2 regions of the Lagierella sp. ICN-221743 genome follow, and region 2 is predicted to be linked to the other one. Evidence: predicted binding sites of a transcription regulator. Region 2 holds the regulator's gene; the other holds the start of a gene.

Region 1 (15,601 bases), on a different contig from region 2:
TATGATTTTCCCGTTTTTTAAAACTAAATTAGCTTTTTTTCTTTTCATGGCTACATCAATAAATTCTTTATTTGCATTAAACATAATTTCCTCCTAAAGAGCTTTCTATATGAACATTATACCAGTTTTGGGCATAAAAAAAACGACCCAAAGGTCGTCTTGGCAGGGACAGGAGGATTTGAACCCCCGACATTTGGTTTTGGAGACCAACGCTCTACCAGCTGAACTATGCCCCTACATAACAAATTAGATTATACTAAAACAAGAAAACATTGTCAAATCTTTTTAAGCGTATATCTTTATTGTTTTTTTGATTAAAAAAATAGCACGTGAGATTTTCCCACATGCTATTTATTATCTATTTATTTTAGAATCCCATTCCGCCTGGCATTGCTGGTGGCATTGGAGGAGCTGGTTCTTCTTTTTCTATTTCTGCTACTGCAGCTTCTGTTGTCAATAACATTGCAGCTACTGATGCAGCGTTTTGAAGTGCTGATCTTGTAACTTTTGCAGGGTCAACAATTCCCGCTTCAATCATGTTTACATATTTTTCGTTGTAAGCGTCAAAGCCGATTCCCTTTTCTTCAGCCTTTACCTTTTCAACTATTACTGATCCTTCAAGGCCAGCGTTCTTAGCAATTTGTTTAACAGGTTCTTCAAGAGCTTTTAATATGATGTTAACTCCTGTTTTTTCGTCTCCTTCTGTTTCTTCAAGAAGGGCTTCAATCTTGTCAAGAACGTTAACATAAGCAGTTCCACCACCCGCTACTATACCTTCTTCTACAGCAGCTCTTGTAGCAGCTAGAGCGTCTTCAAGTCTTAGCTTTCTTTCCTTTAATTCAGTTTCAGTTGCAGCACCAACTTGGATTACTGCTACACCACCTGCAAGTCTTGCAAGTCTTTCTTGAAGTTTGTCTCTATCAAAATCTGATTCTGCATTTTCTAATTGCTTTTTAATTATATGAACTCTTTCTTCAATAGCTTCTTTACTTCCTGCTCCGTCAACGATAACAGTATTGTCTTTAGATACATTAACTTTTTTTGCAGTTCCTAAATCGTTAATTGTTACAGATGGTAATTCTATTCCAACATCATCAGAAATCATGTTAGCTCCAGTAAGGATTGCTACGTCTTTTAACATTTCTTTTCTTCTGTCTCCAAATCCTGGTGCCTTAACAGCTACAACATTGAAAGTTCCTCTAAGTTTGTTGATTACAAGAGTTGAAAGAGCTTCTCCTTCTACATCTTCTGCAACTATGAATAGAGGTTTTCCTGACTTAACAACTTGTTCAAGTACAGGTAATATGTCTTGAATGTTTGAAATCTTTTTGTCAGTTACAAGTACATATGGATCTTCAAGATGAGCTTCCATCTTTTCAGTATCTGTCATCATGTAAGGTGATAGATATCCTCTTCCAAATTGCATACCTTCAACAACATCTAAAGTTGTTCCCATAGTGTTTGATTCTTCTACAGTTATAACTCCGTCTTTGCCAACTTTTTCCATTGCTTCAGCAATCATTTGTCCAACATGTTCGTCAGCTGCAGAAATTGCACCAACTTGCGCTATTGCTGATGAAGTTTCTACTGGCATTGCAATATTTTTTATTTCTTCTACAGCAACGTCAACAGCCTTCTTAATACCTTTTTGCATAATCATTGGGTTTGCTCCAGCTGCAAGGTTCTTAACACCTTCTCTAATTATTGCTTGAGCAAGTAGTGTTGCAGTTGTTGTACCATCCCCCGCGATATCGTTTGTCTTAGTTGCAACTTCTCTTACAAGTTGTGCACCCATGTTTTCGAATCTATTTTCTAATTCGATTTCTCTAGCGATTGTAACACCATCATTTGTTATAAGTGGTGATCCAAATTTTTTATCTAATACAACATTTCTTCCCTTAGGTCCTAAAGTAACCTTAACTGTGTCGGAAAGTTTGTTAACTCCATTTATTAAACCATCTCTTGCATCTACTGCAAATTTAACTTCTTTAGCCATGTTTCCTCCTTTTATCCTTCAACGATTGCAAGTACGTCTTCAAGTTTTACAATAATGTATTCTTCGCTTTCTAACTTAACTTCTGTTCCTGCATACTTTGAGTAAATAACCTTTGTTCCAACTTCTATATTTAAATTATCTTTTCCTGATAATTCGTTGGATATAGCAACCACTTCTGCAACTTGTGGCTCTTCTTGTGCTGAGCTTGGTAATACAATACCTGAAGCAGTTTTTTCTTCTACTTCCAACATTTTTACTACAATTCTTTCTCCTATTGGTTTCAGATTCATAATACCCTCCTATTTATTTTTATCACTCTACGACCTAGAGTGCTAATAACTACATTCTTATGATAATACATTTTTAAAAATATTGCAAGCTAATTTAAATCTTTTTACTTTTCTATTCTATACTGTCTTCAATAAAAAAGAAAGGCTTTTCCTATTTGCAATTTTATAAATTTTTTTCTTAAAATAAAAGGCCCATGCTACTAGTGTATGCGCCCTTTACCTGCGTAAAAAAATTTTATTCAATTACAACATTAGGCTTCCGAAGCTAAAAATCATAACATATCTCTTTAGAATTTCAAGCAGAGAGTTTGAATAGCCAATCATTACTGCAATAAAAATTATATGTGGTATAGCCAAGAGTATACATGTGGTCACAACCAAAAAGTTTTTTCTAACGAATAGAAGTCCAACTACAACTAACCAAGCCCAAAGGCAAAATGGTATAAAGAAAGTCATATCTGCAAGGAAGTCTAATCTTTTATTAAACACGCTGCCGTCTAGCTTTCCATTGACGGTGGTAATTATAACTCCCACCGCAAAGATTAACACAGAAACTGCTGTTACTATATAAAATATTTTTCTTGAGTCCATTTCTTTTTTCTCTTTTTTACTCATTTTGCACCTTCTATAAATTTATTTTATTATTTTTTCTAGCTCATCCTTTTTACAATTTTTATACCCAATTTTTACTTATACATAATACCTTTGCCTTTTTAATTTTACTTTGTGATATAATGAGTTAAATTAAAATTGAAATTTAAGAAAGGAATAGCCATGAAAATTAAACATGAAGTGTCAAAATTTAAATTAGAACTGTTAAACTCTTTAAGTCATGGAATAGGCGTTATTATAGGCATAGTTTTTTTACTTTTGCTTTTAATACCAAGTGTAGCTCAGAAAGATACGAATAAGATTGTCGCATTTTCCATTTATGCATCTGGCTTCATATTTTTATTTTTATCATCAACTATATATCACTCTCTTAGTCTTACTAAGGCGAAGGAATATTTAAGAATTTTAGACCACTCTGCTATATTTATTTTTATTGCTTGTTCATATCTTCCGATAATTTTATTAGTTTTAAAAGGAAATTTAAGAATTATTTTTCTTGTAATAATCACACTACTTGCTTTAGCTGGAGTTATTTATAAGATTTTTTCCTTTAGGACTTATGATAAACATAAAAAGTTTTCCACTTTTTTATATATTTTAATGGGCTGGATTGCAATATTTCTTATTAAGCCAATTGTAGAAAATGTTTCTATTAGCTTTTTCACCCTTATACTAATTGGCGGTGTAATTTATAGCTTAGGTACCTATTTTTATAAGAAAAAGTCAACCTATTCCCATTTTATTTGGCATATTTTTGTTCTTATTGCAGCAATAGTTCAGTTTTTTGCCATATACTTATTCTTGCTTTAAAATTTAATACCTATATTAAAATACCCCAGTTATTTTAACTGGGGTTTGATGTTTTTATTTTCCTAAAATTTTTTCTAGCTCATCTTTTTCAACAATTCTTATGCCCAGTTCCTTCGCCTTGTCGAACTTAGAACCAGGTTTTTCTCCTACCACAACCATGTCGGTGTTTTTGGATACGGATGAAGAAGTCTTTGCTCCCATGGATTTAAATATGTCTTCAAGTTCTTTTCTTGAATAATCCTCAAAGGAGCCTGTAATAACAACACGCATGTCGCTAAACTTTTGTTCAACATCTTTTTTATTATCTTCTACTATAATTTTAACGCCTTCATCAAGTAGTTTGTCCAGGCCTTCCACTACCTTTTCATCGTGGAAGAACTCTTCTATGGCGTCGGCGGTTATGCCACCAATGTCTGGAACTTCCACAAGCTCCTGGGCAGTCGCTTCTCGAAGATTTTCAAATGTTTTAAATCTATTTGCCAAGTCCTCTGCAGTTTTTATTCCCACATTTGGTATACCTATGGCGTAGATAAAGTTTTTAAGCCCTACACTTTTACTATTTTCAATCGCCTTTAAAAGATTGTTTACCTTTTTATCTTTAAATCCCGGAAGTTTATATAGATCCTGTGCAGTTAGTGAATATATTTGAGATATTTCGTGTACCTTTAGTATTTCAAGCATCTTTTCAATGGTCTTTTCACTAAGTCCATCTATATTCATGGCGTCTCTTGATGCAAAGTGAACTAACCTTGAAACAAGTTGTGGTTCACAGTTCATGGAGTTTGGACAGAAATAGTGTACTCCATCTCTAATTAGTGGTGTGTGACAGAAAGGACAGTCCCCTGGCATAACTATTTCTTTTGAATCTTCATAGTCCTCAATCTTTCCAAGGATTTCTGGGATTACATCGTTTGACCTTCTGATTAACACTCTTGAATTTATCTTAACTTGTTTTCTTTCGATGTCGTCCATATTGTTTAAAGTGGCACGACTAACTAATACATCGCCTATTTCAACAGGGTCTAGCAGCGCCGTTGGTGTAACCTTACCAGACCTTCCAACATTCCATTCAACTTCTCTGACGATGGTGCTGTACTCTTCTGGCTCAAACTTATACGCAATGGCCCATCTTGGAAATTTATTTGTGTATCCAAGAACTTCCCTCGTCTTCATGTCGTTTATCTTTATAACTGCACCGTCGGTTAGTACATCAATCTCTTTTCTATATTCTTTTATATAGGAAAGAATTTCTTCCAATTCCTGCAAGGTCTTGGCTTTTTTTAAAAACGGATGCACTTTAAAGCGATTGTCCTTTAAAAACTGCATCATCTCTTCTTGACTTGTAAACTCTTTTCCTTCAATATAGCCAACATTATAAAAGTAAGCGGTTAGATTCCTCTTCTTTGTCTCCTTTGGGTCCAGGTTTCTCAAGGCCCCCGCCGCTGCATTTCTTGCGTTTTTAAGGGCAGGAGTATACATCTCATTATATTTTCTTAGTGCAGATAGTGGCATTAGTCCTTCTCCCTGCACTTCGATTCTACCCTTATATGGAATTGTTAACGGAATTGATGGAATAGTTTTTACTTGGGCCAAAATGTCTTCCCCAACAACACCATTTCCTCTGGTGGCAGCCATAACAAGCCTTCCTTCGTCATAGGTTAGGTTTATTGTAAGGCCGTCAAATTTAAGTTCTACTAAAAATAATAATTCTAATACTTTTTCGTTAGAGGCCTTTACAAGTCTTTCTGCCCTCTTTTCCCACTCACGAATTTTTTCAATGTTCTGCGCCTTATCTAAACTGTATAGAGGCGCCAAGTGGGTATGTTTTACAAAGCCCTCTAAAAGCTCTCCACCAACTCTTTGTGTTGGCGACTCAGGTAATATAATTCCCGTTTCATGTTCCAGCTTTACCAGTTCATCATATAATTTATCGTATTCACCATCAGATACTATGGGCTCGTCAAGAGTGTAGTAGTGATAGTTGTAGTCGTTTAATTGTTTTACTAATTCTTCAATTCTCTTTTTACTCATTTAATAACTCCAATGGTGCCATGCTCTTGTTAAGCTTTTTAATGCCCTTTTTATCAAAGGCTATTACAAGCTCATCCCCTCCACTTTTTTCAGTGATTGTTATAATTGTTCCCACACCAAAGCTCTTATGCTTTACCTTGTAGCCAAGCTTTAGATCGACCCCTTCCAAGGTTTTTTTATTTGGATCAGGTTTTTTCACAAAGCTTTCCCTTAAGTCCTTTGCCATGGTCTGTGCTGACGTTGCAAAGGTCTCTCTAAAGTTGTCGGTGTATTGATATGACTTTGGCTTTTGAACTTCAAGGCAGTCTCCCATCTCTTCAATAAAGCGAGATGGCTTATGCATCATAAACTTTCCAAAAACCCTTCTGCTGCTACATGAAGTTAAATATAATTTTTCTTCCGCTCTAGTTAGTGCCACATAGCAAAGCCTTCTCTCCTCTTCCAGTCCGTCGTCTTCTACAATAGTTCTTTCTGAAGGGAAAAGTCCTTCTTCCATTCCAGTTAGAAAAACAATTTTATATTCCAGTCCCTTTGCCGCATGTATGGTCATAAGGCTAACTCCCGTCTTTGACTCATCGGTCTTGTCCACATCAGAAAGTAGAGTCACCGTTGCAAGGTAGTCTTCAAGGGATGGCTCCTCTGCAGTTTTTTCATAATCCGAAATCGCCGATACAAATGAAGAAATATTTTCTATTCTCGTTCTGTCTTCCCTTAGGTTTGACTCCTCTAGCATCTTTAAATAGCCTGTCTTTTCTAGTACATGGTTTACAAAATCAGTTACCGATAGACTGTCTTTCTCTTTTTTTATATTTTCCATCATATATATAAACTCTTGAAGCTTTGCCTTGGTACGTCCAGTTATTCCTTCAATGGCAGTTTCAGAAAGGATTCTATATATGGATGAGTTCTTTTCTAGAGCAATGTCGGACAGTTTGTTTATGGTAGTATCCCCAATGCCCCTCTTAGGTATATTGATAATTCTCTTTAATGCCACATCATCATCGGGGTTAACAAATATCTTTAAGTATGCAACAAGGTCCTTTATCTCCTTACGGTCGTAGAACTTCAGTCCACCAACAACCCTATAGTTGATGCCTTCACGCATAAGCATCTCCTCAAAGGCCCGGGACTGGGCGTTGGTTCTATAGAGAATTGCCATGTCTTCAAACTTGTAGTCGTCGTTTCGAAGTTGTTCGATGTAATTTGTAACTATCATGGCCTCTTCCATATCCGAGTCTACTTCTTTATAGACAACCCTGTCACCTTTTTTATTGTCGGTCCAAAGATTTTTTTCCTTTCTCTCAAAGTTATTTCTTATAATCCTATTGGCTGTATCTAAGATATTTTTTGTTGATCTATAATTTTGTTCCAGCAAAATTACCTTGGCATTTTCAAAGTCCTTTTCGAAGTTTAAAATATTACTTATGTCAGCACCTCTCCATCCATAGATGGATTGGTCGCCATCGCCAACGGCGCAAATATTTCCATATCCCTTTGAAAAGTATTTTATTAATTCATATTGCGGCTTATTTGTATCTTGATATTCGTCCACAAATACATATTTAAATTTATTTTCGTACTTTTGTCTTATAGAGTCATGCTCTCTAAACAGTTCCAAGGTCTTTAGTATTAAGTCGTCAAAGTCCAAAGAATTGTATAATTTTTTCTTTCTCTCGTACTCTTCAAAAATTTCTCCAAATACTTTATAGGTTGGATGGTATCCATAGATGTCATTAATGTAATTTACACCTTCCCCAATATTTTTCGCAGAAGAAATTGCATTTAAACACGCAGACACAGGAAAGTCCTTTGCACCTATGCCCTTGTCTCTAAGTATCTCTTTGATTAATGACTGTTGATCCGCCCTGTCATATATGGTGAAGTTGTTTGTGTATCCCAGTGCCGTTATTTCAGCACGAAGAATCCTTACACAAATGGAGTGAAAGGTTCCAATCCACATGCTTGAAACATCTTCTCCAAGTAAGTTTTCAACTCTGTCCTTCATCTCCCCAGCTGCCTTGTTGGTGAAGGTAAATGCAAGCACTTCCCACCTTCGTGCTAGTCCTTCGTTTAATATGTGGGCGATTCTCGTGGTTAAAACCCTTGTCTTTCCACTGCCTGCGCCGGCAAGAATCAAAAGTGGCCCCTGGGTTGTTAACACCGCTTCTCTCTGTCTGTCATTAAGTCCTTTAAGTAATTCGTTCATTTATTTCTCCTATCAAAAAAGGTCTAAATATAAATATTAAAGACCTGTTAGCTATTTCAAAATTTATTCCATTCCCTTATTCATTATAACATAGCAAAATAAAAAAGAGCCCATAGGCTCTCATTATCTATAAATTTAATTCGCAAAGTTCGTGCTTAGTATCTTTTGCCACTGATTTAATAACAACCTTGCCATCATATGTGTTTATTCCAGATCTTAATTCAGGAAAGTTTTCAATTGCACCCTTAAGACCATATTCACCAATTGCCTTTGCATATACTGTTGTTGCATTTGAAAGTGCATATGTGGAAGTCATGGCAACTGCCCCTGGTATATTTGCTACAGCATAAAATGTTACACCATACTCTTTGAAAACTGGATGGCTATGACTTGTTGGGCGTCCCTTTGTTATATCAGTTGAACCACCTTGGTCAATGGCAACGTCAACCACAACGGAACCTTCCTTCATCTTCTTAACGCTGTCCACCTTAACAAGTTGTGGGGCACGTCCCCCTGGTATTAACACAGTTGATATAACCAGGTCTGCTGAACTAACGGCTTCGTCGATATTTATTGGATTTGAATAAAGTGTTTCAATTTTATCTGGAAAGATGTTGTGAAGTCTTGTAAGAGCATCCACATTTACATCCAAAACCGTAACCCTTGCACCCATACCAACTGCTATTCTAGTTGCACCTGTACCAACTGTACCGGCACCAACTATAACCACATTGGCAGGCCTTACTCCAGGCACTCCCTGTAGAAGGATTCCCCTGCCACCTTCAGGCTTTGTTAAATATCTGGCTCCTTCTTGCACCGCCATTCTGCCGGCGATTTCAGACATAGGTTGAAGTAGCGGAAGTTTATTTCCCTTTTGTACAGTTTCAAAACCAATTGCAGTTACTTTATGTTTTATTAATTCATCCACAAGCTCTTCGTTACCTGCCAAGTGAAGGTAGGCATATAAAATAAGGCCTTCTCTTAAATATTTATACTCTTCTCTAAGGGGCTCCTTAACTTTGTAAATCATATCTGCCCTCTCCCAAACCTCTTTGGCAGAATCTATAATATGCGCTCCCGCGTCTTCATATTCTTTATCGCTAATTCCAGAGCCCAGTCCCGCTCCAGTTTCGATTAACACTTCTATTCCATGTTTAACAAGGTCACTAACCGCTGCTGGAACAGCCGCAACCCTAGACTCTTGGTCCTTTAATTCCTTAGGTATTCCTATTATCATAATTTTTCCTTCACTTTCTTTATAAATTTTTATACGTCAACACAATCTAAATTTCTTCGTTTTATCTTGAATAATAATATTATAAAATGGATTAATTTTCATGTCAATTTATAAATTTAAACTGCTAAAATTTTTTCGTAAATAAAAAAGGAGCCGCTGCCCCTTCTATTTTAAAAAAGTAAAATATAAAATTACAATTATCCCAAGTGCTATTCTATACCAACCAAACACCTTGAAGTCATGCCTCTTTACATATGAAAGTAAGAACTTTATTGTAAGTATGGACACGACAAAGGAAACTATGGAAGATACTAGAAGTATCATTAGCTCAAAGGATGTAAATGCAAATCCAAACTTAAGTAGTTTCAAAAAGCTTGCACCAAACATAACCGGGATTGCCAAGTAAAAAGTAAACTCTGCGGCAACGGTTCTTGATAGTCCAAGGAGAATACCTCCAAGTATTGTAGAGCCTGATCTTGAAACCCCTGGAAATATTCCGGCAAATAGTTGAAACACACCAATGTAAAATGCAATTTTATAACTAATGCTCTTCACGTCATTAATCTTAGGAACTTTTTCTTTATTTCTGTTTTCAACAATTATAAATAGTATACCAACTATTATAAGCGCAAGTGCAATGGGTATTGGTTTATGAAACATTTCTTCAAACACATCATCAAAGGGAATGATTAAAACAGCAGGAATGCATGCAATAATAATTTTCCCCCAAAGGCTAAACTTTTCTCTATTTGCAACAACCTTTCCATTTCTTTTTTCAAATGGGAAGATGTCGTTCCAAAATAGTACTACAACTGCTAAAATTGCCCCTAGTTGGATTACAATTTTAAACATGGACATAAACTCGTCGCTTACATTAAGTCTTATTAATTCATCTACTAAAATAATATGGCCTGTTGAAGATATGGGAAGCCATTCAGTAATCCCTTCAACAATTCCAAGTATAATCGCTTTTAAAATTTCTATCATAATTCACCTCGACTATTCAATTATACAAAAAAATAAGCCACATAATCAAATCTTACTTGATTTTTTCACATCTTTATCATACATTATAATAAAACAAGGAGGTATTATGAAGACAAAAAATAAAAAGTTTTTATTTGTGAAAATAATTGTTCTTTTGGTTTTAGGATGCGCTCTGTTCTTTGCTGGAATGTTAAAGACGAAGAAGGAAATGACTCCAGAGATGACCACCGAACTAATTAACAATAGACTGGAAGAAGCAAAAGAATTAACTACGTTGAAATATTACTATACAAACATGGGACAGTTTGAAAATCAAAACGACTTCTATGGTTGGAAGATTCCATTTACAACAAAGAGTTTTATAGTTTCATATGACGGTGTAATTCATGCCGGTGTAAATTTAGAAAAGGCAGTGGTAGGCTTTGGCAATAATAGAATTGATATTCAAATTCCTAGTTCCACAATACTTTCCCACGAGATAAAGGAAGAGTCACTAAAGGTTTTTTTAGAAAAAGATACAATATTTAATCCTATAAAGATTGAAGACTATAACGACTTTTCAAAGGATCAAAAAAAAGTTGTGGAAGAAAAGGCAATTAAAAATGGTCTTTTAACTGAAGCAAATGAAAAGGCTGAAAAGACAATTAAGGAACTACTTAAACTTGATGACCTTTTTAAAGATTACGAAATAAAAATTTATTTTAAGTAAAAATATGCTCCAAATTATTTTGGAGTTGTTTTTTTGCATTACTTGTATTATAATAATTAATACAGATAAGACAGAGGAAGGAGAGCATATGATTTTAAAAATTGATATGGCAAGTGAAATTCCAATCTACCAGCAGGTGCGAGACGAAATCGTATCTTTAATAGGCATGGGTGAACTTAATCCGGGAGATGAACTTCCTGCAGTTAGGTCCCTTGCAGCAGATCTTGGAATAAATCCAATGACAATTCAAAAGTCCTACAACATTTTAAAAAATGAAGGCTTTATCGAAATTCACAGACGAGTTGGCGCTATGGTTTCAAGCTTGGACAATTTAAAACAAGAAGAATTTGAAAAGAACTTAGAAAAACTTTTACTGGAAGGCAAGGCTCGTGGGTACAATATGGAAGAACTAGTTAGGAGGGTGCTATGATATTTAATTTAATCCTAGTGGGATGTTTAGTTTTAATACTTTTTTTAATGAAGTTTCAAATAAAATATATTACAAGTTACAAAAACGGATATATTTTATCCACATCCATCCCCTACGACCTAATCGATGATGAAAGAGTAAGTGAAATTACTGAAGAATTAAAAAGAGAAAGCTCATTAATATTTAAAATATTTCTTCCAATAGCACTCTTGGTATTTTTTGCAGAGACAGAATTAATTAAAATGCTTTTATTCGTTTTTGGGATTATTATTTACGCCATTTTAATAAATATCTTCATCTACAGGGCAATGAAGGAGCTTAGGGAGTACAAAAAACTTAAGAGAGTACATTCAAGTGTAAAGTACGCCGACTTAAAGGCAAATGTGGAAATAAAAAAGAATATGCCAAGTAAATTCATGCACCTACTTCCAATGATATTACTTTTGCCAGGACTTTTCTTTTTAGACTTCGACATAAAAACTTCCACCATGATGCTAATTACGGGAGCGCTTATAAACCTAAGTCTAATTTACTTTGCCATGGCAATAGAAAAATCCCCAAATATAATTTATTCAGAAGACACAGAGGAAAATGTAAGGCTAAATATAAAAAATAAGGGCAAGTTTAGTAAAACGATACTTATCTTTACTTCATTTCTATCTGTATTGACTTTGCTAGCAACTATTATTTCTTACAAAAATCCATATGCATATTGGCCATTTATAATTTATGTAATCGCCATAACTTTTGGAATGCTTGCCATTGTCATTAGTCAGTACAAAATTTCTAAGGGCGACGTAAACTTAAATGTGGATGAAGTGGACTACTACGATATCTTTGGATATAAAAACAAAGATGATCCTAGAATTTTTGTCCCATCAAAGATGTCTCCTGGCAATATGGACTTAAACAGAGGAAGACCGGTAGGTAAGGCAATTTTTTATGGAAGTTTAATCATTGGAGTGGTTCTACTAGCATCACTACCTTACTTCCTGTCACCATCAAATTATAATTACAATGTGGGAAGAGATAAAATATCAATTTCTGCAAAGATGTACAATGATGAAATAAAATATAAGGACATCAAAGAAATACAATTATTGGATGAATTTCCACAAGGTAATGTTGTAAGGACAAATGGCACCTCATTGGAAAGCCAAAGTTATGGATCCTTTTCAGTAAAGGGAATTGGAAATGTAAGGCTATATTATTACAACAACAGCAAAAAAGTTATCTTTATTAAGGCGGATAAGAATTATATTTTCAATGAAAAGACCGACAAGGATACGGAAAAATTATATAAAGAAATAAAAAATGAAATTAAATAGCGAAGGCTCATAGAGTCTTCGCTTATTTATTCTCCAAGTCCAAGATTTAATGCCTTTCTTATGGTTTCTCTTGCTATTGGCCCAGCGGATTCGTCTCCACCGGTTCCACTGTCTTCCAATACAACTGCAACGGCAATGGTCGGATTTTTCGCCGGCGCTGTTGCAATAAACCATGCGTTTGTAGACTTCTTATCTTTTATTTCTGCAGTACCTGACTTACCTGCAACTGTAACTGCTCTCAAGCCCGCCTCCGAGCCGTCTCTTACTACTGCAACCATATCTTTTAAGATTTCATTTGCAATTTTAGGTGTGGTTACCTTTGATAGTATTTCAGGATTTTTCTTAAACTCAACTTCTCCTTCAGGGTTAGTTACCTTGTCCACTATATAAGGTTTCATCATAACACCATTGTTTGCTATGGCAGACATAACCATGGCCATATTAAGGGGAGTAACCAATGTGTCCCCCTGTCCAAAGGAAGTGGTTGCAATATTTGCAGCGTCTATCCCATCATAGTATCCATTAATGGACTTTGTAGTTGGTAGGTCGAATGGAATTTTTTCTCCAATGAAGTATCTCTTACTTACATCTTGAAGTATCTTTCCACCAACTTCTGAACCGAGCTTACTAAAGTAAACATTTGATGATTTTACTAAAGCTTTTTTCAAATCGGTTCTTCCATTTACCATTCCATTAATATTACTTACTTTGTATCCACCAATCTTAATTGAACCTTCGTCCTCTATTTCCATACTCTCAACTTTATCTTGATTTTCCAAAATACCTGTGGCTGTTACAACCTTAAATATGGAACCCGGTGTGTAAAGCCCTTGGGTAGCTCTGTTAAGAAGCCTTGCGTCCTTTTCATTATTTATAATATCTTCCCAGTCCGCTGTAATTGTGTTTGGGTCGAATGTTGGGAAGGAAGCCATGGCATAGATTTCTCCAGTCTTTGGATTCATGGCAACAATGGACCCCTTATGCTCTTTCAAAAGCTTCATGGTATAGCTTTGAAGTTCTGAGTTTGTGGTTAGTGTCAAGTTATTACCATCTTTTTGATTTTCTACAAGCTTCTTTAAGTCAGATAGCGGTGTATTCTCTTTTATGTTTAGAAGTGTCTTTGCATATGATTTTTCCAGTCCAGCTGTTCCATAGTTCTTAGAGTTGAATCCAGTAATTGGCGAGTAGATTGAACCGTATAAAAACTTTCTAAAGTTATTGTTGTTACTGTCTGTTTGAGTTTCTACCAATACATTTCCTTCAGAGTCATAAATAGTTCCCCTCTTGACTTTGTTTTCATCAACCCAATGCCTTCTGTTGTACTGAGCGTACTCCCCGGTGGCAATATCCTTTGCCTTTGCAATTTGGAAGTAGGTCATGTATAACACCAATGCTAAAAACAATCCTAAAAACATGGTCAGCACAACTATTATCTTTTTATTTATTCTTTCCATTCTTCCACCATCTTATCTTTTATATCCGATGAACAGTATTGTAATATTCCTAGACAGATAAATGAAGTTACCATGGAGCTACCACCATAACTTACAAATGGAATTGTAATACCTGTCATTGGAATTAGTTTTAATACTCCACCTATCATAAATACTGCTTGGAAGGCAAACATTATTGAAATGCCCAGGGCCACGTATTTAAAAAACAGATTATTTTGTTCCATGGATATTTTAAAACCTCTATACACAAGTATCATAAATAGCATTATAATACCCATGCCTGTAAACACTCCCATCTCTTCTACAATTGCAGGGAAGATAAAGTCAGAGCTTGCAACTGGTATTAAATCAGGACGACCAAGTCTAAGTCCCGTACCAAAGAAACCTCCCGATGCAAGAGCAAATAGTGATTGTACTATTTGGTATCCCTTGTCTTGCACGGACTTCCATGGATCAAGCCATATATCAAATCTAACTCTTATATGGGAGAACATTAGGTAGGCCATTATACTTCCCACAACCGCCATAAGTAAGTTTAAAGCAAGGAAGTATCTATTGTAATCAAAGATGTACATAAAAATAATGTACACTATGAAAAATATAACAGCAGAGCCTAGGTCCTTTTGCACAAAAAACAGTCCAATTAGTGAATAGGCAACCACCATAAAGGTAAGTGGCTTTTTCTTTTCAATTAAAAAGTGATACTTGGAAAGCTTCTTACCGGTCAATAGATTTTCGTTTGTTTCAAAGGATGCTATAAAGAAGATGAATAATATCTTCGTGAGCTCCGAAGGCTGAAAAACTATGCCCTTAATATTGGCCCAGTTCTTTGCACCGTATTTTTCAAAACCAAATACTATGGTTATGAAAAACATAAAGAAACATCCTGCCAAGTAAAGCAGCGTAAGATTTTCCCAGCCCTTAAATGACTTTAGTATAAAGTAGGTTACATAGAACATGGAAACGCCTATTAAATACCAAAACAGCTGTCTTGTTCCCTCGTATGGATTAAGTCTAAAAATCATTACAACACCAATACTAAATAGCATTGATGCCACAAGTAAAAGATAGTTGTCCCCATCGGTTACCTTTACTACCAATCTATTTGCCACATTTACACCAATAATAAAAGAAATGAACAGCAAAGTGTTTTTCGTATTGAAGTTTTCTCCAGCAGATACAGAAATAAGTCCCATGGCAAGTATCTGAAACCAAAGTAAAAGCCTTAGTGGGTTCTTTACGCTGGACCTAGTAAAATTAAACTCTTTACTAAATATCTTTTTAAAAAAATTGCTTTCACTTCTAATAAGCGATTTTTTATTTTTCATCGTCATCATCACCATCTACAAATAAGAACTCAACTTGTCCAAAGTCAACCAAATCCTTATCTTTAAGTAACACTACCCCTGATACCTTTTGGCCATTTACATATGAGCCGTTGGCAGAGCCCAGGTCTTCAAGATAGAACTGTCCTCTTTGTTTAAAAATTCTGGCATGTTTTTTAGAGATAA
Region 2 (15,601 bases):
GTTAAGATTGTAAACGATAGAGACCCAGCAAAGCTTCCTTGGAAAGAATTAGGAGTAGAACTTGTAATCGATTCTACAGGAGCTTTCAAAGACGCTGAAGGTTTAGGAAAACATATTGAAGCTGGAGCAAAAAAAGTTATTTTAACAGCACCTGGAAAAGGAATAAAGACAATCGTAATGGGTGTAAACTGTGATACTTATGATCCAGAAAAAGACAATATAATTTCTAATGCTTCTTGTACTACAAACTGTTTAGCACCAGTAACAAAAGTTATTGATGAAAACTTTGGTATTAAACGTGGTCTTATGACAACTATTCACGCTTATACTGGAGATCAAAACATCCATGATAACAAACACAGAGACTTAAGAAGAGCAAGAGCTGCTGCACTAAGCATGGTTCCTACTACAACAGGTGCTGCAAAGGCCGTTTCGCTAGTTCTTCCTCAAATGGAAGGTAAATTAAGTGGATACGCTGTAAGAGTTCCAGTTCCTACAGTTTCTTTAGTTGACGTTACTTTTGAACTTGAAAAAGATGTTACAAAGGAAGAAGTTAACGAAGCAGTTAAAAAAGCTTCAGAAAACGAATTAAAGGGAATTTTAGGATACTCAGATGAACCACTTGTTTCAATTGACTATCAAAAAGACCCAAGAGCTTCTATATTTGACTCTGCATTAACAACTGTTATAGATGGTAACTTTGTTAAAGTGGTTTCTTGGTATGACAATGAATGGGGATATTCACAAAGAGTAATTGACTTAGCTGAACTTGTAGCTAAAAACTATAAATAATATTTTGGCCCGGTTCATACCGGGCTAAATTTAAGTAAAGGTGATAAAATGTTAAATAAAAAAACTTTAAAAGATCTTAATGTAGATGGTAAAAGGGTACTTGTGAGGGTAGACTACAATGTGCCTATTTCATCTGAAACAGGTGAAATTTCTGATGACACAAGAATAGTTGCATCCCTTGATACAATAAAATACCTATTAGATCACAATGCAAAAGTTATACTTATGTCTCACTTAGGAAGACCTAAAAATGGACCTGAAAAGAAATTTTCATTAGAACCAGTAGCAAAAAAACTTTCTGAATTAATAGAAAAAGATGTTAGATTTTTACAATCAGATACAGTAGTTGATGAAAAAGTAAAGGAAGCTTGTAATAATTTAGTAAGTGGAGACATTGTTCTTTTAGAAAATACAAGATTTAGAGCTGAAGAAACAAAAAATGGTGATGAGTTTGCAAAAGAATTAGCTTCCCTTGCAGATTTATATGTAAATGATGCCTTTGGTACATCCCATAGAGCCCATGCTTCAAATGTTGGTGTGTCAAAATATCTTGAATCAGCACTTGGATTTTTAGTTGAAAAAGAAGTTAGTATAATGGGAAAAGCCTTAGAAAACCCAGAAAGACCTTTTATAGCAATTCTTGGAGGAGCTAAGGTTAGCGATAAGATTGGTGTTATAGACAACTTACTTGACAAGGTTGATGGTATTCTCGTAGGTGGAGGAATGGCATGGACATTCTTAAAATCTGAAGGATACGAAGTTGGTAAGTCCCTTGTAGAAAATGATAAGTTGGATTTAGCGAAAGAGCTTCTTAAAAAAGCAACAGAAAAGGGAGTTAAGTTTTTCTTACCAATCGATGCTGTAGTAGCAGAAGAAATGACAGAAGATTCTCCTTCAAAAGTTATTTCTATAAATGACTTTACTCCAGAAGAAAAAGCTTTTGATATTGGTCCAAGAACCGTTTCTGTATTTGTTGAAGAAATTAAAAAGTCAAAGACAGTTGTCTGGAATGGTCCTATGGGAGTTTTTGAAATAAAACAATTTGCAAATGGAACATTCGATATAGCCAAAGCACTATCAGAAGTAGATGCTACAACAATTATTGGTGGTGGAGATTCTGCTTCAGCTATAGAAAAGTCAGGATATAAGAATAAGGTAACTCATGTTTCAACAGGCGGAGGAGCTTCATTAGAATTTTTAGAAGGTAAGACTCTACCAGGAATTGACGCCATTTCAAATAAATAGGAGGGAAAATGCGTAAGCCTATAATAGCGGGAAACTGGAAGATGAATAATACTCCATCGGATACAAAGTTATTTATAAACTCTTTGAAACAAAAAGAGCTTTCAAAGGATGTCGAAAAAATAATAGCTACACCATTTACTTCCCTTTACCTTGCCAGTGAACTTTTAAGTAATACGGATATAAAACTTGGCGCTCAAAATATGTATTTTGAGGATAGAGGAGCTTTTACAGGGGAAGTATCTGGACAAATGCTTAGAGATTCCGATGTATCTTATGTAATTATTGGACACTCAGAGAGAAGAGAAATATTTAATGAATCTGATGAACTATTGAATAAAAAAGTTAAAGCTGCTATTTCTAAAGAGTTGTCACCAATCCTTTGTTGTGGTGAAACCTTAGAAGAAAGAGAAGCTTCAAAATATAAAGAGAAAATAAAAAATCAAATTACAAAAGATTTAGAAGGAATTTCTGAAAAAGATTTAGACAAACTTGTTGTTGCCTATGAACCTATTTGGGCAATTGGTACAGGAAAAACAGCTTCTCCTGAAGATGCTGAAGAAATGTGCAAGTACATTAGAGGTATCTTAGAAGAACTATATTCTAAAGATTTAGCAGATAAAACAAGAATTTTATATGGTGGATCTGTTAAGCCTGAAAATATAAAAGAAATTATGGCTAAGGAAAATATTGATGGAGCTCTCGTTGGAGGAGCGAGTTTAAAGGTTGATAGTTTCACAAGTTTAATAAATTATTAATTGGAGGTTAGTATGAGCAGAATTATAGATATATATGCAAGAGAAGTTCTTGATTCAAGAGGAAATCCTACTGTGGAAGTTGAAGTTTTAACCGAAGAAGGTGGAGTTGGTAGAGCTATAGTTCCTTCAGGAGCATCAACAGGAGCTCACGAAGCCGTTGAGCTTAGAGATGGTGACAAATCAAGATACCTTGGAAAAGGTGTTCAAAATGCAGTGGACAATGTAAATGAAATAATTGCAGATGAAATAATTGGAGAAGAAGTTCTTGAACAAGTTAGAATAGATAACCTTATGATAGAACTTGACGGAACACCAAATAAAGGTAAACTAGGCGCTAATGCAATCCTTGGAGTTTCGATTGCAGTAGCTAAGGCAGCGGCAGATGAATTAGGACTTCATCTATATGAATATCTTGGCGGTGTTAATTCTAAAGTAATCCCACTTCCTATGATGAATATATTAAATGGTGGAGAACATGCAGATAATAATGTTGACATTCAAGAATTCATGATAATGCCTGTGGGTGCAGATACATTTAAAGAAGCAATAAGAATGGGTGCAGAAATTTTCCATTCACTTAAGAATGTATTAAAGGGCAAAGGACTAAATACAGCAGTTGGTGATGAAGGAGGCTTTGCTCCAAATCTTAACTCAAATGAAGAAGCTCTTGAAACAATAGTAGAAGCTATTAAAGAAGCAGGATATAGACCAAAAGAAGATGTTGTTTTAGCTCTAGACGTTGCATCAACAGAAATGTTTGAAGATGGAAAGTACAACTTTAAAGGTGAAGGAGTAGTTAGAACTACTGATGAACTTATTTCATACTATGAAATGTTAGTTGAAAAATATCCTATAATCTCTATTGAAGATGGTCTTGCAGAAGACGATTGGGATGGTTGGGCAAAACTTACAGAAAAACTTGGAAAGAAAATTCAATTAGTGGGAGACGATCTATTTGTAACTAATGTTGAAAGACTTAAAAAGGGAATTGAAATGAATGTTTCAAATTCTATACTTATTAAGTTAAATCAAATTGGTACAATCACAGAAACACTAGATGCTATAGAACTTGCAAAGAGACATGGATTTACTTGTGTTATCTCTCACAGATCTGGAGAAACAGAGGACACTACAATTGCAGACCTTGCGGTAGCAGTTAATAGTGGACAAATTAAAACAGGTTCAGCTTCAAGAACAGATAGAATAGCAAAATACAATCAATTATTAAGAATTGAAGACTATCTAGAAGATGAAGCTATTTTCGAAGGCATAGATGCATTCTATAACTTAAGATAATATAAATAATTGGCTCTATTTTATAGGGCCAATTTTTTTAATATTCCAAAATTTATTATATAATTGAATTGATATAATATTTTGGAGTAGAAAATGAAGAAATATAATTCGGTAATCATACTTGCAATAGTCATAGCAACAATGTTTTTTGGATATTTTTTTGAAATCAATAAATTATTATATATATCAGCCTTTGCCATTAGCATCGGTTTATTTTTGTTTTCGAATAAAAATTTAATATACATATCCCTTGGAATAATTTTGGGAGTACTTTGTTTATATAGACATGATAATTTGCAAAATAATTTTAATTATGCCTTAGATAATAGATTCTTTTATATTGATGGTGTAGTTACAAAATCGATTGAAAAAGAAGATTTTACAACACTTTATATAAAAGATGTTTTATTAGATGGAAATAAAAAAGGCCCTAACATATATGCTTATTATAATGGTGATTACAATTTTAAAATAGGAGATAAAGTTAAGTTTAGCACAAAGTTATACATACCAAAAAATAAAAAAATTCCAGGTAGATTTAACTTTTATAATTATTTAATGGCCAAAGATCTATTTTCCTATAGTTATGCAAATAATATTTCAAAGAAAGGCGTTTCTGAAAAACATTTATTGAAGTTGCAGAGAAGTTTTGACGAACTTATTAAGTCTAGAGTTTCTAACTTTAATGAAAATCTTTCTAATTTTTTATATTCTGCTTCAACAGGGAGAAATATAATAAATTTGGAGATAAAAGATGAATATAGAGACTTAGGAATTTCACATATTCTTGCTATTAGTGGATTTCACATTATGATTATCTACTCTAGCATCATGTTTTGTTTGGGACTATTAAGTATTGATATGAAGATTAGAAAAATATTATCTGTTACTTTTGTAGGCTTTTATTGCCTACTTATAGATTTTCCTTTTTCATCACTGAGAGCATTTCTATTTTTACTTATTAGTGTAATATCATATTTAGCAATGATGCCAGAAGATAGAAAGAAAACAATTGCTATTTCAGCGCTTATAATAATATTGATTTATCCTACTTCAATTTTTGATATAGGATTTCAATTTTCATTCCTTGCAGTTACTGCTATGGAGATTATATATCCAATAATAAAAAACAAAAATGAAAAAGATAGTTCAATCACAAATTTGGTTTATTTAATCGTTTCGGTAAACATATTAATATTTCCACTGCAATTATATTATTTTAAAAGTTTTTCATACTTTATTTTCCTTGGAAATTTATTTGTAGTTCCTACTTTAACAATAGTTTTATACTTGTTTATTCCGTATATTCTACTGGCAAGAATACCTTTATTGGGAAGTACAATAAAGGTATTAATTAATCTTACATTTAAAATTTCCGAATATGTAATGAAGGGGCTTACTCCTAACAATGGATTCAGTAAAATTGAAGTAAGCCTTAACATGGAAAATGTATTGCTCTATTTTTGTGTTTTAGCTGTGATTTTAATAGTACACTACAATAGGTATCAATATGAAAAGCTGTTAAAGCAAAATACAAAAATATTCTTATTACTTTTTACCTGTACTTTTGTTTTTAATATACTTTTAAACACTACAAGGCCAATAGCAACACTTACAATGATTGACATAGGACAGGGGGATTGTTTTTTACTAAGATATAAAGACGAATATTACTTAGTGGACACTGGAGGAAAAATTAAAGAAGGAGATAACTCAGAAATAGTTTTCGATAATTTATCCTATACAAAAGTAAAAGAATTAAATGGAATATTTTTATCCCATCTTGATAAAGATCATATTGGCAATATTGGTTTCATAATGGAAAAATATCCTACCACACCTGTGTATTCCCACATAGGCAGTACCGAATATCTTTATAATGACTTTATTAAAAAAGACTTTAAGTCCATTGAATTAAAAAAAGGTAATATACTAAAGAAAGAAGATTTAAATATAAAAGTTTTAAACTCATCTAATGATAGGGAAGAAAATGACAACTCTTTAGTACTTTTAATGCATATAAAGGATGCTAAAATCCTATTTACAGGGGATATTACAGCAGAAATTGAAGAAAACTTGCTCGATGAAGATATTAATGTGGATATTTTAAAAATTGCTCACCATGGATCTAAATATTCATACTCTGAAGAGTTTTATAAAAAAACAAACCCTAAGATTGCGCTTATTTCAGTTGGTGAGTACAATTCTTATAACCACCCAGATGTAAATATTATAAAGTACTTAAATGATAACAAAATTAAGACATTTAGAACAGATATTTTAGGCAATTGTTATATAGATTTCTACGAAAATTATATGAAAAGTTATGATTCAACAAAATATGTTAAAGAAAAAATTTTTTCAGTAGACAAAAAGCTAAGTCTTATTTACTATATGCTAATGTTATATTTTTGTAGAAAAATATTAGTGGAAGAAGAGAGGTGTTTAAAATTAAAAATATAATTTTAATATATGGCAGCGAAAGCTTTTTAATAGAAAAGCATTCTCAAGATATTATAGATAAATTAGTAGATAAAAGTTTTTATGATTTTAACGTTTCAAAATTTGATTTTGAAGATATTGATATGGAAAAACTTTATAATAGTTTACAGACTTTGCCTCTAATGAGTGATAATAAAGTTGTAATAATTGAGAATATGCCCTTAGATAAAGGAGCAATTTCTAAATATAAAACCATTTTTGAAGATCTAGCTAATATAATTACCAATGTACCACCTTCAACCTATTTAATAATAAATTCATCTACTGAGAAATTATTTAACGGTAAGTTTTTAAAAAAATTTAAAGAAGTTGGAGATATAAAGGTAGTTAATAAACTAAATAGACCTGAGTTAATGAAATATATATCGACCTATTTAGGAGTTAAACAATCGGACAATGTTAAACTAATTAATTATATTGTGGACAATAGCGGATATTTGATTGCTGAGTTGAAGATGACATTGCTCGATTTAAACAACGAGCTAGATAAAATAAAAAATTTAGATTTAAATGCTTCGGACAAAGATATTGTAGATACATTAACTAAAATTTCTGATTATAACATCTTTAACTTAACTGATAGCATTTTGGAAAAATCACTAAAAAAATCCTTATTGATTTATAATACATTAATGGATGATAATGCTGATGCTTTTAGAATATTTTATATGATTCTAAGGACTATTAGAAATATCCTAATAATAAAAGAGTGTAGACGTAGGGGAATGAATAATATTCAAATAACAAAAAAGTATTCCATATCAAATTTCGAACTTAAAAAGATAGAAAGATTTATAAATATTTGGACCTACAAGGACTTAAAAGAATCCATTAATATTTCATATGATTTAGAGGTAGGGCTAAAATCTAAACCTATTAAACCAAAAACACAGGTTGAAAGCTATATACTCAATCTATGTTCCTAACAAAATAGACATTAAATAAGAGATAATGAAACCATTATCTCTTTACTAAATGTATTATTTTGAAACATTTAATTTTTTTGCTAATCTACTTACTTGTCTTGAAGCTGTATTCTTGTGTATGATATTTTTTGCAGTTGCTTTCTTCAATTTTTTATCAATCAATCTTAATAATTTTTTTGCTTCATCAAAATTTTCGTCAGTTATAGCTTTTTCAAACTTCTTAATATAAGTTTTGATTTCTGACTTTCTAGATTTGTTTTCAAGAGTTTGTCTCTTAGTAACTTCAATTCTTTTAATAGCTGATTTTATATTTGCCATCGTTTCACCTCCTGCACATAACATTGTTATTATAATATAGCAAATGGTAAAAATCAAGATAATTATTATTTAAACTTCAAGATATAGTTCATATTTTTAATTTTTTTGTCTTTTTTGTAGCATTTTCGCGTGAAAATTTAAATATTTTAAAAATTTTTGTGAATTTAAAACTATAAATAAAATTGCTAAGTGAAATTAGTTGTCTATGTTTAAAGTGTGTTATAATGTTCTTGATTTCAAAGATTATGATAAAATGTATTTAATTTAGAGAAATTACTTTTACACAAAATAAAAGTAATTTAAATAGAGATGAGGTATTAAATGGATATAAAAAAATCTAATATCAGAAACTTTTGTATTATTGCGCATATTGACCATGGAAAGTCAACTTTAGCTGATAGATTAATAGAAAACACAGGCACCCTATCAAAGAGAGAAATGGAAGAGCAGGTTCTAGATAGTATGGATCTTGAAAGGGAAAGAGGTATAACTATTAAATTAAAAGCTATTAAATTAAAATATAGAGCAGAAGATGGGGAAGATTATATTTTAAACTTAATAGACACGCCGGGCCATGTGGACTTTTCATATGAGGTATCAAGAAGTCTTGCTGCTTGTGAAGGAGCAGTTTTAATAGTTGATGCAAGTCAAGGGGTGGAAGCACAAACCCTTGCCAATGTTTATCTTGCACTGGACCAAGACTTAGAGATTCTTCCTGTAATAAATAAAATTGATTTACCTTCCGCAGATATTGATTTTGCAAAGAGAGAGATTGAAGATATCATTGGCCTTGATACCGAAGGTGTTCCACAAATCTCTGCTAAGGAAGGAACAAATATAGACCAAGTTCTAGAAGATATTGTAAATAATGTTCCAGCACCAATTGGTGACGACAATGAGCCTTTAAAGGCACTTATTTTTGATTCATACTACGATTCATATAAAGGGGTAGTATCATATGTAAGAGTTTTTGATGGGGTTATTAAACCTGGAATGGATATTAAGATGATGTCTACAGGTAAGACATTTGAAGTTACTGAAGTTGGTTATACTGCAGGAGGACCAGTTTCAGTTAAAGAGCTTAGAGCAGGAGATGTAGGTTTTGTAGTTGCATCTATTAAAAATGTTAGAGACTCTAAAGTTGGGGACACAATTACTTCAGCAGAGAATCCTACAAAGGATCCACTACCTGGTTATAAAGATGTAACTCCTATGGTATACTGCGGAATTTATCCTGCAGAAGGCGAAGAATATAATGCAATAAGAGAAGCTTTAGAAAAATTACAAGTAAATGATGCTTCATTAGTTTTTGAACCTGAAACATCACAAGCTTTGGGTTTTGGTTTTAGATGTGGTTTCTTAGGACTTCTTCATATGGAGATAATTCAAGAGAGACTGGATAGGGAATTTGATTTAAATATCATAGCTACAGCACCTTCAGTTATTTATAATGTAATGACTAAGGCTGGAGAAATGCTTACAATACAAAACCCTTCTAACTTACCTGACCCTTCAGAGATTGAATACATGGAGGAACCTATCGTCGATGCAAACATAATGGCTCCAACAGATTATGTAGGCGCTATTATGGAAATATGCCAAAACAAGAGGGGAACTTTTGTAAATATGGAATATCTTGACGAGAAAAGAGTGAACATAAACTATATAATGCCTCTAAATGAAGTTATATACGACTTTTTTGACGCGTTAAAGTCAAAGACAAGGGGTTATGCTTCACTTGACTACGAATTTAAAGGATATCAACAATCTAATCTTGATAAACTTGATATTTTAATTAATGGAGAATTAGTAGATGCATTTTCATTAATTGTTCATAGAGATAAAGCCTATGAAAGAGCAAGAGTTATAGTTGAAAAGCTTAAGGATGAAATTCCAAGACATCAATTTGCAGTTCCTATTCAAGCGTCCATTGGATCAAAAATTATTGCAAGGGAAACTGTAAGGGCGCTTAGAAAAGACGTTCTGGCAAAATGCTATGGTGGAGATATTTCAAGAAAGAGAAAACTACTTGAAAAGCAAAAAGAAGGAAAGAAGAGAATGAGACAAATTGGATCTGTTGAAGTTCCTCAAAATGCCTTCCTTGCAGTATTAAAATATGACGAAGACAAATAATTTAGCAAAAAAAGCTGGACTATATATCCATATTCCATTTTGTGCGTCGAAATGTTATTACTGTGACTTTTCTACCATGCCATACCAAGATAAGAGAATTGATGAATATTTCCTGTATCTTTTTGAGGAAATAAATTATTCATACGAGAACTGGAAAGACTTTGAATTTGATACAATCTTCTTAGGTGGAGGTACACCTAATTACGTTCCAAGCGAAAAGATTATTCAGTTGGATAAATTAATAAAATCTAGATTTAATATTTCTGAAGACATAGAGTACACCATAGAATGTAATCCCGAATATCTTGAAAAAAATAAAGTAGAAGATTATCTAAACTGTGGAATAAATAGGTTCTCAGTAGGGGTACAGACATTTAACGACTCTATTTTAAAAAAGTTAGGCAGACTTCATACAGGCGAAATTGCCTATAAAAATATAATGAAGCTTAAATCTTTTGGAGTTAAAAATATAAGTTTAGATTTTATTATGGGACTTCCTGGGCAAAAAGAAGATAGTCTATTAAACGATTTAAATATAATTAAAGAGTTAGATGTAAACCACATTTCTTATTATGACCTTATAATTGAAGATAATACTAGATTTAATTTTGAATATAAAAAAGGAAATTTAAATCTACCAAGTGAATATGTAAATAGAAAATACTATCATGAAGTTATTAATTTTTTGAAACACATTGGTATTTTTCAATATGAAATATCAAATTTTTCTAAACCAGGCTATGAATCAAAACATAATTTAAAATATTGGCATACTATGCCATATGCGGCCTTTGGATTAGGAGCAAGTGGTTATAATGGCGGTATAAGGTATACCAATCATCATAGATATAAAGATTATATAAACTCAATTAAACAAAAAGTTGTTCCCACTGAGATTATAGACAATCTAAGTAAGGAAGATAGACTTTTTGAAAAGATTATAATGAATATGAGACTTATAGAAGGTGTATCTACAAAAAAATTATTAGAAGAGTTTGGATATGACATATGGAAAGACAACTCAGAGCTAATAAAAAGTTATGAAAAAAACAATTTGATAAAAGTTTTTGATGATAGAATAGCCTTTACAGATTATGGTTTTGACATATCTAATAAATTTTTTAAAGATCTTTTGATTTAATGTTGACAAAAGATCTTTTTTGTTTTATCATAATATTAGCACTTGAGGTTAGTGAGTGCTAATCGAGAAAGGATTTGATTTTATGAACTATTCCGACATTGATATGCGCAAGAAACATATTATGGAATTTATCATAAATGAATATTTGGAAAGTTGCACGCCTGTAGGATCAAGAACTATTTCAAAAAATTCTGATTTAGGAGTATCTGCTGCAACTATAAGAAATGAAATGAGTGATTTAGAAGAGTTAGGCTTTTTAGAAAAGGCTCACTCATCTTCTGGTAGAATTCCTTCTGAATTAGCTTATAGATATTTTGCGAATGAAGTATTGAATGAGTTTAATGCGCAAAAGTCAAATGATAAGACAAGCTCATTAACACTTAGAAGTGAAAGATCGGGTATTAAAGGAGAGAGTGCCCTTAATTTAGCTTGTGACATACTTTCAGAGTCCACTAACTCGGTAGTTATTTCTTCATTAGAAAGATTTAATCAGCCAAGAATTAAAAAACTTGAAATTATTAATATAACGTCTAAGACTTACGTAATTGTTTTTGTATTGGATAACTTAGAAGTTTCAAGTAAAGTTTTTAATGTGGAATTTGAAATTAGCAACTCAGATTTGAAGAAAATAAATTTTTTGTTAAATAAAATTCTAAGTATTAATACCCAAGATGAGTTGATTGCTGAAGAACTTGACGAGATTGTAAGTTCTGCTTTAAATAGAGATTTAATACAATATTTTCTTTATTTTATAAACAAAGAGTATAGAGGGATAAATGATATTAAGACAAAGGTAACTGGTTTAACAAAAGTTTTGGAGATGCCAGAATATAATGATTTATATCAATTAAAATCTTTTTTGAACTTACTTAACGATGAAAAACAAGTAAAGAAAATACTAAATAAAAAATTGAATAATCATATTGAAGTTTTCGTTGGAGAGGAGGTTGGGCTTGAAGAGCTATCAAAGAACAGCCTCGTACTTACTGAATTGATATTAGACAATGCATATAAGATTAAATTAGGAGTGTTATCTCCTATGAGATCTGATTATAAAAAAAATATTTCAAGTTTGTACAATATTTCATGGAAACTGATAAGTTTATAAAGGAGGTATTCTATGGAGTCTAAAGAGAAAGATTATAAAGATGAAGTCAATATTGAAGATGTGATTGACGAGCAAGTTGACAATTTAGAACAAGAAGAGATTATAGACGCTGAACTGACATCTGAAATTGAATTACTTAAAGATGCTAATACAAGTTTAAGTTCATCATTGGCTCGTCTACAGGCAGATTTTTCAAATTATAAAAAAAGGATTGAAAAAGAAAAATCAATGTCGGTTAAACTAGCTAATGAAGATTTGATTATGAAACTTCTACCAGTTATAGATGATTTAGAAAGAGCATATAATCACATGGAATCTTCAGAATATTCTGAAGGAATAAATATAATAATTAAAAATTTTAAAGAAGTTTTGAAAAAAGAAGGGCTTGAAGAAATAGAGTCAGATAATAAACCATTTGATCATAATTTTCATCAAGCAATTCTAATGGAAGAAAATGAAGACGTAGAGTCAGGTAATATTATTGAAACTTTCCAAAAAGGATATGTTTTAAATGGAAAAGTAATTAGACCAAGCATGGTCAAAGTTTCTGAATAATTAGGAGGTATATTATGTCAAAAATAATTGGAATCGACTTAGGTACAACAAACTCAGCTGTAGCCGTTATGGAAGGTGGATCAGCTAGTATAATCACAAATGTAGAAGGTAATAGAACAACACCATCTGTAGTTGCTTTTACAAAAGATGGAGAAAGATTAGTTGGTGAAACCGCAAAGAGACAAGCTATAACAAATCCTAGCAGAACTATTTCATCAATTAAGACTCATATGGGTTCAGATTATAAAGTTGAAATAGATGGAAAGGATTTAAACCCTGAAGATATTTCTGCAATGATACTTCAAAAGTTAAAAGCGGATGCTGAACACTTTTTAGGTGAAAAGATTACTGAAGCAGTTATTACAGTTCCTGCATACTTTACAGATAGCCAAAGACAAGCAACAAAAGACGCTGGACAAATTGCAGGTTTAAATGTAAGAAGAATTATAAACGAACCAACAGCAGCAGCTTTAGCTTATGGACTTGACAAAGATCATGACCAACACAAAATAATGGTTTATGACCTTGGTGGTGGAACATTTGACGTTTCAATTCTTGAAGTAGGTGACGGAGTATTTGAAGTTCTATCTACAAGAGGTAATAACAAGCTAGGTGGAGATGACTTTGACAATGCTGTTATCGATTATTTAGCAGAAGAATTTAAGAAGGAAAACGGAATTGACCTAAGACAAGATCCAACTTCTCTTCAAAGACTTAAAGATGCAGCTGAAAAGGCAAAGAAAGAGCTATCAACAACTCTATCTTCAAATATAAACTTACCATTTATAACTGCTGTTAACGGAGTTCCTGCTCACCTAAATATGGACTTAAGCAGATCTAAATTTGAAGAGTTAACTGAACATTTAGTTGAAAAGACTGTTGATCCTGTTAAACAAGCTTTAAAGGACGCTGGATTGCAAGCGTCAGACATTGAATCAGTATTGCTTGTAGGTGGTTCTACAAGAATCCCAGCAGTTCAAGAATCAGTAAAGAAATTAATAGGTAGGGATCCTCAAAAGGATATTAACCCTGACGAATGCGTTGCCATGGGTGCTGCAATTCAAGGTGGAGTATTAAGTGGAGAAGTAAAAGACTTACTATTACTTGATGTTACACCACTATCATTAGGTATTGAAACACTTGGTGGAGTTACAACTAAGTTAATAGAAAGAAATACTACAATTCCTACTAAGAAGAGTCAAGTATTTACAACTGCAGCAGATGGACAAACTAATGTTGAAGTAGTAGTTCTTCAAGGCGAAAGAGAAATGGCCGCTGATAACACATTATTAGGCAAGTTCACATTAGCTGACATACCTGCAGCTCCAAGGGGAGTACCTCAAATTGAAGTAACTTTTGATATCGACGCAAATGGTATAGTAAATGTTACTGCAAAGGACTTAGGATCAGGTAAAGAACAAAAGATGACTATTTCATCTTCAACTAAATTATCAGACGAAGAAATAAAACAAAAGGTTGATGATGCAGCTAAGTATGCCGAAGAAGACAAGAAGAAAAAAGAATTAATTGAAAATAGAAATAATGCAGAATCTGTAATCTATCAAACAGAAAAGACAATGAAGGATTTAGGAGATAAAGTAAGTGCAGATGAAAAATCAGCAATTGAAGAAAAGATAAAAGAACTAAAGGATACTTTAACTTCCGAAAATGCTGAAGAAATTAAATCTAAAACTGAAAATCTTACTCAAGAACTTTACAAGATTTCAGAAAAACTATATGCACAAAGTGCAGATGCAAATGCAGGAGAAGCTCAAGGCAATAACGATGATGTAGTTGATGCAGATTACGAAGTTGTAGATGAGGACGAAGAAGACAAATAATAATATTAAATAGGGACGGAGTTTTCCTCTGTCCCTATTTTCTTTTTAAACTATATTATGATAAGATAATTAGAGAATTTTTGAGTTATTAAATCTTTTAAATGAAGATTTAATATTTTATTATGGAGGTAATTTTAAATGAGAAACCCTTATGAGGTTTTAGGTGTTGACAAGGACTTTACGAAGGATGAGTTGAAGAAGAAATATAGACAACTTGCAAAAAAATATCATCCAGATTTAAATCCAGACAACGAAGATGCAAAGGAAAAATTACAAGAGATAAATGAAGCATATGCTATTTTGTCTGATGATGAAAATAGAAGAAAATATGATATGTATGGTGAAGCTGCATTTAATGGAGCTGGTGGTGGCTTTGGCGATATAAACTTTGACCTTTCAGATATATTCGGAGATATATTTGGAGATATTTTTTCAGGAGGATTTTCGTCTAGTAAAAGAACTAACTATCCTCAAAAAGGCGAAGACTTACAAACTGTTGTTACTTTAGATTTTAACGAAGCTGCCTTTGGAGCAAAAAAAGAAATTTCATTTAGAAGGACTGAAAGCTGTCCTAAATGTGACGGAACAGGAGCAAAAAAGGGAAGTAAAGTTAAAGTGTGTTCTAAATGCCATGGAACAGGTGAAGTAAGATATCAACAGCAATCTCCTTTTGGAACATTTGTAAGAACTAGCGTTTGTGATGAATGCCATGGAACAGGTGAAGTAATAGAAGAGAAATGTCCAACTTGTAAGGGAAAGAAAAAAGTAAGTAAGACAAAGACCATAAATATAGATATCCCTGCAGGAGTTGATAATGACTCCGTAATTAATTTAAGAGGAGAAGGTAATGTTGGCCATAATGGCGGTCCTTCAGGGGACCTATATGTAATCATCAAGGTTAAAGAGCATGAACTTTTTGAAAGAAGAGGCTATGACCTATATTTCAAAATGCCAATAAGTTTCTCACAAGCAGCCCTTGGGGCAGAAAT

What was found. The regulator HrcA, encoded in region 2, represses chaperone genes, less so after heat shock. The targets are predictions, from matches to a motif close to ATTAGCACTCNATANTATNGAGTGCTAAT.
Region 1: the regulator HrcA is predicted to act here: its motif matches at 2,305-2,333, upstream of WKS98_RS04175 (co-chaperone GroES).

Annotation. Positions count from the first base shown of each region.
Region 1 covers NZ_JBBKBD010000006.1:3,313-18,913, forward strand. Annotated here, with positions in the region: gene ade (adenine deaminase) at 1-84, opposite strand, end outside; tRNA gene WKS98_RS04165 (tRNA-Trp) at 161-236, opposite strand; gene groL (chaperonin GroEL) at 368-1,996, opposite strand; gene WKS98_RS04175 (co-chaperone GroES) at 2,008-2,286, opposite strand; gene WKS98_RS04180 (hypothetical protein) at 2,530-2,901, opposite strand; gene trhA (PAQR family membrane homeostasis protein TrhA) at 3,061-3,708, shown strand; gene ligA (NAD-dependent DNA ligase LigA) at 3,763-5,739, opposite strand; gene WKS98_RS04195 (ATP-dependent helicase) at 5,732-7,945, opposite strand; gene ald (alanine dehydrogenase) at 8,073-9,182, opposite strand; gene WKS98_RS04205 (undecaprenyl-diphosphate phosphatase) at 9,348-10,169, opposite strand; gene WKS98_RS04210 (DUF4230 domain-containing protein) at 10,276-10,878, shown strand; gene WKS98_RS04215 (GntR family transcriptional regulator) at 10,967-11,308, shown strand; gene WKS98_RS04220 (PH domain-containing protein) at 11,305-12,636, shown strand; gene WKS98_RS04225 (peptidoglycan D,D-transpeptidase FtsI family protein) at 12,663-14,090, opposite strand; gene WKS98_RS04230 (FtsW/RodA/SpoVE family cell cycle protein) at 14,078-15,418, opposite strand; gene WKS98_RS04235 (FHA domain-containing protein) at 15,408-15,601, opposite strand, start outside.
Region 2 covers NZ_JBBKBD010000002.1:28,520-44,120, reverse strand. Annotated here, with positions in the region: gene gap (type I glyceraldehyde-3-phosphate dehydrogenase) at 1-792, shown strand, start outside; gene WKS98_RS01270 (phosphoglycerate kinase) at 841-2,037, shown strand; gene tpiA (triose-phosphate isomerase) at 2,046-2,792, shown strand; gene eno (phosphopyruvate hydratase) at 2,805-4,088, shown strand; gene WKS98_RS01255 (DNA internalization-related competence protein ComEC/Rec2) at 4,182-6,551, shown strand; gene holA (DNA polymerase III subunit delta) at 6,530-7,516, shown strand; gene rpsT (30S ribosomal protein S20) at 7,571-7,834, opposite strand; gene lepA (translation elongation factor 4) at 8,156-9,967, shown strand; gene hemW (radical SAM family heme chaperone HemW) at 9,951-11,108, shown strand; gene hrcA (heat-inducible transcriptional repressor HrcA) at 11,212-12,216, shown strand; gene grpE (nucleotide exchange factor GrpE) at 12,229-12,771, shown strand; gene dnaK (molecular chaperone DnaK) at 12,786-14,612, shown strand; gene dnaJ (molecular chaperone DnaJ) at 14,751-15,601, shown strand, end outside.